DNA from 2 places in the Undibacterium sp. Dicai25W genome. Region 1 is predicted to be linked to the other one. Evidence: predicted binding sites of a transcription regulator. Region 1 holds the regulator's gene; the other holds the start of a gene.

Region 1 (6,753 bases):
CAACGGTCAAATAACCTAAAATCGGTGGCAATTGCAACATGCGAAAAGCCACCACACCGAGTACGGCGGCGGCTAACAAAGCTAAAGTGATATCAAGAGCGTTCATAACTGACATTATTGCCGATTTACGTGAATCAACTGTCGTTTTCCTATGCTAAATTTACACTTAATTTGAACCACATTCGTACTCAGAACATAATTTCAATCTCAGATTTTTCCCCTGTGTAATAACTTCGTTACATCTGGCAAAGTTTTTGCTTTATAGATTTCGTTTATACTATCGGGATGAACGATTTCAATGCATCCCAACCAAAAGACACTCAGACCATGTCTGACGTAGTCATCGATGATGCGGCACGACGTGCTGTTGAATTGGCATCTGAGACTTTGCAAATTGAAGCAGACGCTTTAATTGCTTTGCAGGCGCGACTCCAGAACGAAGATGCTGCCGGTTTTGCGCATGCGGTGCGTATGCTGCTCTCTTGTAAAGGTCGCGTAGTTGTCTCTGGCATCGGCAAATCTGGTCACATTGCACGCAAAATCGCGGCGACGTTTGCTTCGACTGGCACCCCTTCATTCTTTGTGCACCCTGCCGAAGCTGCACACGGCGACCTGGGGATGATTACTTCGCAAGACGTTTTTATTGCTATTTCATACTCAGGCGAAGCGGCAGAGTTGATGTCAATTTTGCCCATCATCAAACGCTTAGGCGTGAAACTGATTTCGTTAACTGGCAATCCTGCTTCGAGTTTAGCCAAGATCGCTGACGTGCATTTAAGCTTGCAGGTCGACAAAGAAGCTTGCCCATTAAACCTCGCCCCTACTGCCAGCACCACAGTCACCTTAGCGTTGGGTGATGCGCTCGCCGTTGCAGTGTTGGATGCGCGTGGATTTCGTGAAGAAGATTTTGCCCGCTCGCATCCAGGAGGAGCTTTGGGCAGGCGCTTACTGACCTATGTCAAAGACGTCATGCGTACAGGCGACGCCATTCCAAGCGTCAGTCCCGATACCAAACTCACATCAGCATTGCTAGAAATCACCAAAAAAGGTATGGCGATGACCGCTGTGGTTGATACTGAACGCAATATCGTTGGCGTATTCACCGACGGTGATTTACGTCGCATGATGGAAGGCGTATGTGATTTCACGCAAATCAGTATTGGCGATGTCATGCACACCAATCCGCGCAGCATCCGTGCTGATCAGTTAGCGGTAGAAGCAGTCGAAGTCATGGAAACTCATCGCATCAATCAATTGTTGGTCACTGACGAACAAGGAAAATTAGTCGGTGCATTACATATTCATGATCTGACCAGAGCGAAGGTGATTTAATGAGGGACACGATTCAAAAAGCAGCACGGATTAAACTAATGATATTTGATGTTGATGGCATTCTGACTGACGGCAGCCTGCATTTTGGCTCTGATGGCGAAGCGTTAAAAACGTTCAACGTGCTCGACGGTCAAGGTATTCGTTTATTGCAAAACGCTGGCATAGCAACAGCGATCATTAGTGCGCGTAGTTCGGCGATCGTTTTAAAGCGCGCGTCTGATCTTGGAATCACGCATGTGCGTCAAGGTATTCATGACAAAAAATCGGCTTTTATGGAATTGCTCGCAGAACTCAATCTTGCTGGCAACGAATGTGGATTTATTGGTGATGACGTTATTGACCTACCCGTATTAAGCAGAGTGGGTTTTGCCGCCAGCGTTCCCAACGGACACGCTGAAGTACGCTCTCGGGTCGACTACGTTACGAGCGCAATGGGTGGCAAAGGTGCGGTGCGAGAGGTATGTGATTTTATTTTAAAAGCACAAAATAAATACGAACTGGCTTTAGCCGAATATTTGGCATGAAACCACAGATTACTATAGACCGGGCACGTATCTGGATAGCCGTTGTTGCGCTAGGTCTTATTGCGCTTGGAAGCTTCTGGGTCGAAAACGCATTTCGTCAACGCGGAGAAGACGATGCACGAAAATCGTCGATAAGACTTGAACCTGATTATTACGTTGAGCATTTCAACTTCATCCGCTTGTCAAATAGTAGCAAAGCAAATTATCACTTGACCGGCGATCGCTTAATTCATCTGCCACGCACGGATCAGTACGAAATTACTCATCCGCATATTAATAGTTTTGACAGTACCCGCATGCCAGTGACCATCATTGCTGAGCGTGCTGTCGTCGATCAAAAATCTGAAGCCGTCAATCCTAAACGTGAACACGATATTGTGCACTTGTATGACAAAGTCAGTGTGGAACGTCCGGAGGGACTTAATTCAAATTTTATGCGACTGGAAACTAATTACCTGATGTTGATACCAGATAACGATCTGGTGACATCGGATCACCCAGTCACCCTATTTACCAATGGTATGGAAGCTCACGCGATAGGCATGATAGCCAATAACTCGACTCAGCAATTGGAGTTATTAAGCAAAGTACATGCACGTTTAAAAAAACGTGGTAGCTGAAACCACAACATATCAGACAAAATTTAGAAAGAAAAAAATGCGCCTGCCTCTCTTTTGCTCTCATCAAATAATGAGTTCAATCTTACTGCTCGGCATGACGACAACGTTTTTATTGCCGGCTTATGCGGAAAAAGCCGACAGCCAAAAAGAAATGGTCATCGAAGCCGAACACCTGGTGAGTGATGGTAAAACTAACATTACCACTGCAACTGGTGACGTTGTTATTACCAAGGGCACGTTAATTGTGAAATCCGAACGCGCAGTCGCAACTAAAACCCCTGAAGATTTTCAACACGTTAATCTGTATAGTAAATCAGGTGGAAAAGTCAGATTCCGTCAGAAACGTGATGGTGGCCCGGATCTCTGGGTTGAAGGTGAGGCAGATCGTGCGGAATACGACGAAAAAACAGAGTTCGTCAAATTCATCTCTAAAGCAAAAGTGCGTTACCTAGACGGCAAAAAGGTTACAGATGAACAAGAGGGCGAATTTCTTTCTTACGACAGCAAAAACGATGTCTTCGTTGGCACCAACACAAGTAATGGCTCGGTAGTTTCTGGCGGTGGCAGAATCAAACTGACGATACAACCAAAAATTAATAAACAGACAAATTAAGATGCCAGCCAACACTTCAGAAAAAAATAGCATTCTGGTCGTCAAAGGTTTGCAAAAGCGCTATGGCGCACGACAAGTTGTCAGAGATGTTTCTTTATCGGTAAAAAGTGGCGAGGTGGTTGGTTTGCTCGGTCCCAATGGTGCCGGTAAAACGACTTCGTTTTACATGATCGTTGGCTTGGTGCCATCAGATGGCGGACAAATCAGTATCGATGGCGTGGCTATTTCAGGTTTACCTATACATCAACGCGCGGTCTTAGGTTTATCCTATTTACCGCAAGAAGCATCGGTATTCAGAAAGCTGACGGTGGAAGAAAATATTCGTGCTGTTTTGGAATTGCAGAAAGATAAAAATAAAAAATATCTTTCAAAGCAGAAAATTGATCGGCGTCTGGATGCTTTGCTGGTGGATTTACAAATTGAAAAAATTCGCGAAAGCCAGGCGCTGTCATTATCTGGTGGTGAACGACGACGCGTCGAAATCGCCCGCGCATTGGCAACTAATCCCCGCTTCGTATTACTAGACGAACCATTCGCTGGTGTTGATCCCATTGCCGTGATTGAGATACAACGTATCGTACGATTCCTGAAAGAGCGTGGCATAGGGGTATTGATTACCGATCACAACGTTCGCGAGACATTAGGTATTTGTGACCACGCCTACATCATCAATCAGGGTGCGGTATTGGCCAGCGGTAAGCCTGATGACATCATTGAGAACGAATCAGTGCGTCGGGTTTATCTGGGAGAGCATTTCCGCATGTGACGGAAAGCATCATGAAACAAAGCCTGCAACTACGTACTTCCCAACATCTGGCATTAACGCCGCAATTGCAACAGTCGATCAGATTATTGCAATTGTCGACGCTGGAGTTGCATCAGGAATTAGAGACACTACTCATAGAAAATCCCTTGCTGGAACGCGTAGACGATCCTATGGACAATGCTCTACGTCTACTCGCAGATGGTGCTATCAATACATCAAGTAACACACCTGATGCCGGCATGGAAACTTCTAGCGCCAGAGAAAATACCAATAGCGCTGAAGAAACACCATCAGACAGCGAAATTGTACCCAATGACAGTGTCAGCGCCAACGAAGAAGAATGGAGCTTCAACGACGCGCCAGCAGGTCAGCACAGCGCTGAAGATGATGATGGTTACCGGCAACTAGAAGCCGCTCATATCTGCCTCCGAGAGCACTTGCTGGAGCAAATGCGTCTGAGCCTGCGCGAACCACGCGACCTGGCATTAGTAGAACTGATTATCGATGCAATTGACGATAATGGTTACCTTTCAGAGACACTGGATGAAATACATTCCAGCTTACCGATAGAACTCAGTGTAGAGCCAGAAGAATTATCATTCGCGTTATCGATGGTACAAAGCTTTGATCCGTCAGGGGTCGGTGCCAGAAGTGCTGCCGAATGTCTTGCAATACAGATAAAACGTTTACCCCAAATCCCTTTTGTCACACGACGTCTGGCATTAGCTATTGTTGAAAAACAATTAAATTTATTTGCACAAAGAGATTTCACGAAATTAAAAAAAATCTTTGATTGCGATGACGAGGATTTGCGCGAAGCACAAATTGTCATACGCGCATGTCACCCTAGACCAGGGTATGCATTTGCCAAGAGCAGTTCTGACTATGTTGTGCCCGACGTTATCGTTAAAAAAACTGTGCATGGCTGGCAAGTTTCGCTCAATCAAGATGTGATGCCCAAGCTGCGCGTCAGCAGTATGTACGCCAATCTGATGCGGCAACATCGAGGAGAGAACGGACTTGGTGCGCAACTACAAGAAGCACGCTGGCTCATCAAAAATATGCGGCAGCGCTTTGAGACAATTTTGCGCGTTGCACAAGCGATAGTAGAAAGACAGCGTAACTTTTTCACGCATGGCGCGGTCGCAATGCGCCCCCTTGTTTTGCGCGAAATAGCTGATACACTAGGATTACACGAGAGTACTATTTCCCGTGTTACGACCCAAAAATACATGTTGACCCCACATGGCATGTTTGAGTTAAAGTATTTTTTCGGCAGCCATGTCGCGACGGAAACCGGGGGGGAAGCATCGTCCACCGCGATACGAGCACTTATCAAGCAGTTAATAGGAGCAGAAGACCAGAAAAGCCCACTCTCTGACAGTAAAATCGCAGAAATGCTGGGTGAACAGGGTATGGTAATTGCCCGACGTACAGTCGCCAAATACCGCGAAGCTCTGAAAATTCCACCCGTCAGTATGCGTAAATGTTTGTAACAAAGTCCTTGTAATTCCGGTTTAAATTGCTATATATGATTTAGCTCAAGACACTTCCGATGAAATGAGCGCATCGTAATAGCAAGCAACATTACCATAGGAGCACAGTATGAATCTCACCATCAGTGGACATCACGTCGAAGTAACTCCTGCAATCCGCGAATACGTACACACCAAGCTGGAAAGAGTCCGGCGACACTTCGATCAAGTCATTGATATTGCCGTCATCCTGACGGTTGACAAGCTCCGCGAGAAAGACAAACGCCACAAGGCGGATATCAATCTGCACATCAGCGGTAAAGATATCCATGTAGAAAGTCTGGCGCATGATTTGTATGCAGCCATTGATGCACTGGTAGACAAACTGGATCGTCAAGTGATCAAACACAAAGACAAGATTCAAGAACATCACCACGATGCAATTAAACACATGCCAGATCCGGCATCGGCATAATCGCCAACCCCTGCTCATTCAGGGTCACTAAAACAAGGACGCTATCTGGCGTCCTTTTTTATTGCTATCCCACACATCACTCAATCCGTACTAAAGACCGTGACGGCAAGCGCGCAGCAGCATAAAATACCAGTTTTACCACGATCAATTTATTGGTATCCCTATGAGCGAATACGTTGTCACTTCTGTCAAAAATCAAATCGGCTTCATTACATTAGATCGCCCCAAAGCACTCAATTCCCTATCATTGGACATGGTAAGAAGTATCACGACTGCCTTATTGAAATGGCGTGATAATAACGATATCCGTGCAGTGTTTATTCATAGCAGCAGCGAAAAAGCCTTGTGTGCTGGTGGTGACATTCGCTTTTTTTATGATGTCGGAACATCCACTCCGACAGGCGACAGCGCATTGCTGGAAGATTTTTTTACCGAAGAATACGCATTAAACCATTTAATTCATTTCTATCCAAAACCGTATATTGCGCTGATGAACGGCGTGGTGATGGGCGGCGGCATGGGGATTGCACAAGCGGGTCCTGACAGTTGCTTACGCATCGTGACTGAGCGTACCAAGATGGCAATGCCAGAAGTGAATATTGGCTTATTTCCAGACGTTGGCGGTGGTTATTTCCTGTCACGTACGCCAGGACAAATCGGTACTTATCTGGGTTTAACTGGCGAAATTATCGGTGCTGCTGATGCGCTATATGCTGGTTTGGCAGATGTATTTATTCCAACCAGCGAAATTTCTGGCTTAATGGAATTATTGAGCAATAGCGATACATCCGATTTGCGCAAAGCAATTCACGATTTCGCCCGCCCTTACGCGACACAAGCTGAACCAGCGCAAAGCAAACTGGCAGTGCAACGCACTGAAATTGACGCGCTATTTTCTGGCAATAGCTTGATAAATATTGCTGAGGCACTCAAAAAGAATAACAGTGT
Region 2 (6,753 bases), on a different contig from region 1:
GGCGTCCCGCCTGGGTAGATATTCCACTGCACAGCAAAATGTTGTTCTTCCTTGATGCCAACTTTACCTACCCAGTCGCGTTCGGCGTTCGTTCTTACGTCGACTAACAACACGGATGAATCGGCTTGCAATAAGTCGTAGGCTTCAGTCGGGGTGAGTGCGCCTGCATAGGGCAGCCCTTGTTCTTGTCCACGTTGACGAGCAGTTTGCAACAAAGCGAGGCTAGACATGTTGATATCTCATAAAAAAGGGAATGTTCTTCGTATTGATTATGCACGAGGAGTACTTTTTTTGCACTGTGTTCAATGTGGTTGTTATGTTTATGCGGACACCAATTTTCTGAGCATGTTCAATTCTGGTGCTGGTTTGCCGAACAAATAGCCTTGGAAAGCATGACAATCCTGGCTTTGCAAGAACGCCAGTTGTGCTTCGGTTTCAACGCCTTCGGCAATGACAGCCAGCCCTAAGCTTTTACCTAAGCCAATGATGGTGCGGGTGATCGCTGCGTCATTGGGATCAATCAAAATATCTCTCACGAATGATTGGTCGATTTTTAGTTGATCCAGAGGTAGACGTTTTAAGTAGCTCAAGGAAGAGTAACCGGTTCCGAAATCGTCGAGAGAAAAACAGACGCCATGTGCTTTGAGTTGGTTCATTTTACATATGGTTTCTTCGATGTCGTCGACCAACAAACTTTCAGTGAGTTCCAGCTTGAGTTTGCGGGCATCAACGCCAATTTCTTCAATGGTAGATAGAACGCCTTTGACAAAATCTGGCTGGCGAAATTGTTTGGCACTGACGTTGACTGCCATTGTCAAACTAGCCGAGTGTCGGTCGCTGCTCCACGCACGCAATTGCTGGCAGGCTGTTTTAAGTATCCAGGTGCCGAGAGGAATAATGAGACCAGATTCTTCTGCAAGCGGAATAAAGTCTGCCGGGGAAATCATTCCCTTGAGCGGATGTTGCCAGCGCAGCAGCGCCTCGGCGCCGATCAGTTTGCCTGCGCTATTGACTTGTGGTTGGTAGTACAACAAAAACTGTTGCTGATAAATGCCAGTCCGCATAGCCGCTTCCATTGTTGCTCGCGCTGTCACAATATTGAGCATAATCGGATCGAAAAAGCACAAAGTATCGCCACCGGACGATTTGGCTTCGTACATTGCGACTTCGACTTGCTTGAGCAATTCGTCGGCGGATTGGGTGTCAGTACTAAAAAAATCGATGCCTATGCTGGCGGTGGTGTGATACTCATGGCCATCAATAAAATACGGTTGTTTGAGTTTTTCGATAATTTGGCTGGCACTGGATTTTGCTCTACTCGCGGTTTCTCTGAGATTGTCACTGATGCCTTCCAGTATCAGCGCAAATTCGTCGCCACCGATGCGCGCTAATGTATCCGCTTTACCGACGCTTTCAGAAAGTCTTTTGGCGACTTGTTGCAACAGCATATCGCCAGTGCCATGACCGTTAATATCGTTAATGGTTTTGAAGTTGTCCAGATCGAGAAACAAAATTGCGCCGTGCCGTTTGTTGCGCATATTGCTGGCGAGCGCATGTTGTAAGCGGTCGAGTAACAATCGGCGATTCGCTAATCCAGTTAATGGGTCGTGGTAAGCGAGATGTTCGAGCTTGGCTTCAGTGGCTTTACGCTGCGTAATGTCGAGCATGGTGCCGACGTAATTGATAGTTTTTCCATCTTGCGATCTGACCGCGGTAATAGTCAACCATTCTGGATATATTTCGCCATTTTTACGACGATTCCAAATCTCGCCCTGCCAGAATCCATGTAGTTGCAATTGTTCTGACATGTCTTTGTAATAGCTTGAGCCGTGTATGCCAGATTTGAGTAAATTTGTGGTCTTGCCTAATGCTTCTTCACGGGAGTATCCGGTGATCCTGGTAAAGGCCTTATTGACTCGGAGGATGTTGCGATGTTCATCGGTAATCACCATTCCTTCTTGTCCTTCAAACGCAATCGCGGCGACGCGCAAATCATCTTCTATGCGTTTGCGGTCAGTGATATTTTGTATTGTGCCTATGCGCCGGATTAGCTTGCCATTCGAACTTCTGTCGAGGGCAATTTGAGAGTGAATCCAGATAATTTCTCCGTCTATGCTTAAGCGGAATTCAACAGCGCAAAACTGGGTCAGACTTTCCTTCCAGTGCCGAATCACTTTTTTCTGGTCATCTGGATGAATTCTTTCAAAAATAGTTTGGCAGTCAACGTTGCTTCCTATTGGAAGCTTCAGAATGTGATAAGCCTCATTGGAACAATGTATCTGGTCGTAGTTATCTGCAATCCAGCTACCGGTGGCAGATATACTCTGGGCGCGACTCAGATCCGCTTCTCGGGCTGCGACTTCCCTGGTTCTGTCGGCGATAATCGCTTCCAGATTACGTTTTTGCGTACGAGTATTGAGTAATAATTTAACCATACATGCCAGCATTAGACTGATCAAAAATACGATACTGCATTTTACGTATAAGCCAGTTAATGGTTGATTGGTATTGCTATTAACGACATCGAGATACCACACAGCGTTGGGTAAGGTGAGTTTTTGGTGAACTGTATTTTGGCCGTCGAAATGTGTACTTTTATCTATAGTTTGTTTGTTCCCGGTGGCAGGGTCGATACGCCACAATTCGTAATCGTGGCCGCGTTGCGCCATGCTGAGTAGGCCAGATTCTTTCAGTATTGACTCTAGCGTAATAACGACAGATATCATGCCCCAAAACTGTTCTTGACCAGATTCTGCTTTTAAATAAACGGGCAAGCGCCCGATGATGCCGATACTGCCGCGTTTAAGCGTCAGTGGGCCGGCCAGTGTAAGTTGGTTGGTGTTTTTCGCTAAGAGTGCTTCAGTTTTTCTGGAAGGGTCGGTGAGTAAATTAATGCCCAAGCCATATTTGCGCCAGTATGCCGGTACGACGTTAGTGGTGATACCGTCTGGTGCCAGGTAGAGCGCCGATATACCAGGGTGATATTCAAGCAAATGATCAGCAAAAGAATCGAAATCATCGACCTTGCCTTTACGGTCTTTTACCAATGAGGCTACTGCGTAGGTCGCTGACAGTGCATGTGCAAGCTTATCTTCAATGGTGTGTATTTGCAGGCTGGCGAGCTCTGTAGTCACTAAGCGGTCTTCGATCGCTGCACTTCTTTCTAAGCGAATGATCAGCGTCACGCCGATGCTGATGGCCACAAAGAAGGTCAAGATCGCACAGATATGCGAATTCAGCGAAAATCTTCTGGTGATAGGTGGCATGTGACATCAATGAATAGGTAGACTGGTCGGAAAGAAACTTATGTTTATGTAATTGTAGGCTCGCGTAATTGCGACAATTTATCCAGTCAGCGACGAAGCGCAAATTGGTCATCAAAGATAGCCACTTGAGAAATGAGAGTCAATCGCATTACCTGCCTATCCGCATTGAGTATGATGAGCATCAATCATTTGATCTCAGAGCAGGAATGGCTTTGAACTAAAACGGTTTGTTTGCATTGGTATGGAATGACGATATGCGCACCAAAATGAGGATGCACGAATCATTAAAAATGAGATGCATTAAATTGGTGCGAAAATTATTTTTGCGCACCAAAATGGTGAGTGTGTCGTGCAGAGATGGGCGTCTATATTTACTTTTTTTATATACTCATTCATAAAAAAACAAGGGTTTTCCAAAAAATCTATTTGTTTTTAACAGAACTGGAAGGTGGCATAGTTTCTGCTATGATTGTTAATTGAGTTTAGCCGCTGCATGAAATTTGATGAAAAAATGGTATTTATAGTGCTGTTGGGTTATCAAATAATATGGCTGGCACAGGGCTCAGCAATTTCCGAATTTATTTTTAGCTCTATTTGAGGAGTTTCACATGGCAATGACAGCCGCAGAAGTCTTGAAAATGGCGAAAGACAACGAAGTTAAGTTCGTTGATTTCCGCTTTGCTGATACCCGAGGCAAAGAACAGCACGTAACTGTTCCAGTTTCCCAATTCGATATCGATAAATTCGAATCTGGTCACGCATTCGACGGCTCGTCCATCGCCGGCTGGAAAGGGATTGAAGCTTCCGACATGTTGTTGATGCCTGATCCAAACACAGCGAACATCGATCCATTCATGGAAGAAACCACACTGTTTATGCAATGTGACGTCATCGAGCCATCCGATGGTAAAGGTTACGACCGTGATCCACGTTCTATTGCAAAACGTGCAGAGGCTTACCTGAAATCTTCCGGTATCGGTGACACGGCTTACTTCGGTCCAGAGCCAGAATTCTTCATTTTTGACGGCGTACGTTGGAAAATCGACATGTCTGGTTGCTTCGTGAAGATTGATTCCGAAGAAGCGTCCTGGACAACAGGCGAAAAACTCGAAGGCGGTAACACCGGCCATCGTCCAACTGTCAAAGGCGGCTATTTCCCAGTGCCACCTGTCGACAGCTTTCAGGACATGCGTTCTGAAATGTGCTTGATTCTGGAATCCATGGGTATTCCAGTTGAAGTGCATCACCACGAAGTGGCTGGCGCAGGTCAAAATGAAATCGGTACTAAGTTCTCCACATTAGTAGAGCGCGCTGACTGGACTCAAAATCTGAAATACGTGGTTTGGAATGTTGCTCATACCTATGGTAAAACAGCGACTTTCATGCCTAAACCTATCGTTGGTGACAACGGTTCTGGTATGCACGTGCATCAATCTATCTGGAAAGATGGCAAAAACCTGTTCGCAGGCGATGGCTATGCTGGTTTGTCTGATTTCGCTCTGTACTACATCGGCGGTATCATTAAACATGCTAAAGCATTGAATGCAATCACTAACCCAGGTACTAACTCGTACAAACGTCTGGTGCCAGGTTATGAAGCCCCGGTGAAATTGGCTTACTCGGCCCGTAACCGTTCTGCATCTATCCGTATTCCATACGTTGCAAATCCAAAAGGTCGTCGCGTTGAAGCGCGCTTCCCAGATCCACTGGCCAACCCATACCTGTGCTTCTCTGCACTGATGATGGCTGGTCTGGACGGCGTACAAAACAAGATACACCCAGGTGAAGCAGCAACTAAAGACTTGTACCATTTGCCTCCAGAAGAAGATGCATTGATCCCAACAGTATGTTCTTCTCTGGAAGAAGCGTTGGATGCATTGAACAAAGACCGCGAGTTCCTGACCCGTGGCGGCGTATTCAGTGACAGCATGATTGATGCTTACATTGAATTGAAAATGCAAGATGTACAGCGTATGCGCATGACAACTCACCCAGTTGAATTCGACATGTACTACTCTCTGTAATTTGGTACAGATAAAAAAGCGGGGGCAACCCCGCTTTTTTTTGGTCTTGACGACGTTTTTGCTTCGGATTGGTTTTTTTAGATTGTATTTCCTTTACACATCCTTTGTTACAACTGGTAAGCTAGAATTGTGCGACGGCGCTGCTTCGAATACACTACAAGCCTGTTTGTGACTATTGACTGATTATGAAGAAAATATTGACCGCTATTATTTCCTTGCTTTTGATGCAAAGTGTGGCCTATGCACAGAGTGAGGTTTTTTTGTGTGTTGATGCAACCGGCAAGAAAGAATACAAAAACACTGGCGCGACTAAAGGTTGTAGTAAGGTCGAATTGCCCGGTATTACGGTTGTTCCAGCGCCTGCTTTGCCAGCAAAAAAAGCGCAAGGTAAGCCTGCGTCAAGCCCGGCAGATTTTCCTAAGGTAGACGATTCTACCCAAAAAGCACGCGATTCTGATCGTAAGCAGATTTTGCAAGATGAACTCAAATCAGAGCAAAAAAAATTAGATGATTTGAAAAAAGACTACAACAATGGCGAGCCCGAGCGCTTGGGTAGCGAGCGTAACTTCGCAAAATACCAGGAACGGACCAGTGGAATGAAAGATGATATTGCGCGCAGCACAAAAAATATTGAAGCTCTGCAGCGCGAACTAAGCAACCTCAAATAGTGCAAAAGTCAGGATGCTTTCGGGATTGAAAATTCAGGCATGATGTTTGCGTAAAGGTCGCTGTATGCGGCCTTTTTTTTCGGGATCATTTTGGAAAACTCTCTTAACTCGTTCGCCGGTCTTGATTTGTTGACCTCGGCTGTTATCGTGCTCAATGCTAACGGATGCATTGTATTCGTCAATGCCGCCGCCGAAAATTTACTTGATAGCTCCTTAAAAGCGCTGGCACATCAGAAATTAACCGATTTATTTTTAAACCCCAAAGAATTGCTCGCGGTATTCGATCAGGCGATTTCGCACCAATTTGCAGATAAGCGCCAGGATCTCACCTTGGAACGTGCTGGACGCGAAGCTTTGCATGTACATAGTATCGTCACGGCTTTAGATAATCCCGAAACGCCAGTACTAATTGAGTTTCGCGAAAACGTACAGCAACTCAAACTGGATCGCGAAGAGCGGATGCTCGATCAGAGCAAGGCAAACAAAGAATTGATCCGCAATCTGGCGCATGAAATCAAAAACCCCTTAGGTGGAATCCGTGGCGCAGCGCAATTGCTGGAATTGGAGTTGCCTGAGCGTCAGCTCAAAGAATTGCGAGAATATACGCAAGTCATTATTAAAGAAGCGGATCGTTTGCAAACATTGGTGGATCGTCTGCTGGCACCGCACCGACTTCCGCATATTGTGACGGATGTCAATATTCATGAAGTCTGCGAACGTGTCAGAAGTTTGATCGTGGCAGAGTTTCCGCAGGGATTAACTATTCATCGCGATTACGATTTGTCGATTCCGGAA

What was found. Region 1 encodes sigma-54, which starts transcription at its own class of promoters, with help from an activator protein. Its sites were predicted from a motif close to TGGCANGNAANCTGCTTT; they were not measured.
Region 2: glnA (type I glutamate--ammonia ligase) is a predicted target of sigma-54. The motif match lies at 3,716-3,733, and genes of this name have one in related genera.

Annotation. Positions count from the first base shown of each region.
Region 1 covers NZ_JBMPOQ010000001.1:354,710-361,462, reverse strand. The annotation lists gene ACO0KY_RS01805 (cation:proton antiporter) at 1-106, opposite strand, end outside; gene ACO0KY_RS01800 (KpsF/GutQ family sugar-phosphate isomerase) at 328-1,332, shown strand; gene ACO0KY_RS01795 (KdsC family phosphatase) at 1,332-1,856, shown strand; gene lptC (LPS export ABC transporter periplasmic protein LptC) at 1,853-2,476, shown strand; gene lptA (lipopolysaccharide transport periplasmic protein LptA) at 2,466-3,089, shown strand; gene lptB (LPS export ABC transporter ATP-binding protein) at 3,091-3,855, shown strand; gene ACO0KY_RS01775 (RNA polymerase factor sigma-54) at 3,867-5,351, shown strand; gene hpf (ribosome hibernation-promoting factor, HPF/YfiA family) at 5,461-5,805, shown strand; gene ACO0KY_RS01765 (enoyl-CoA hydratase/isomerase family protein) at 5,969-6,753, shown strand, end outside.
Region 2 covers NZ_JBMPOQ010000013.1:5,144-11,896, reverse strand. The annotation lists gene ACO0KY_RS14125 (rhodanese-like domain-containing protein) at 1-230, opposite strand, end outside; gene ACO0KY_RS14120 (bifunctional diguanylate cyclase/phosphodiesterase) at 321-3,266, opposite strand; gene glnA (type I glutamate--ammonia ligase) at 3,875-5,290, shown strand; gene ACO0KY_RS14110 (DUF4124 domain-containing protein) at 5,476-5,958, shown strand; gene glnL (nitrogen regulation protein NR(II)) at 6,049-6,753, shown strand, end outside.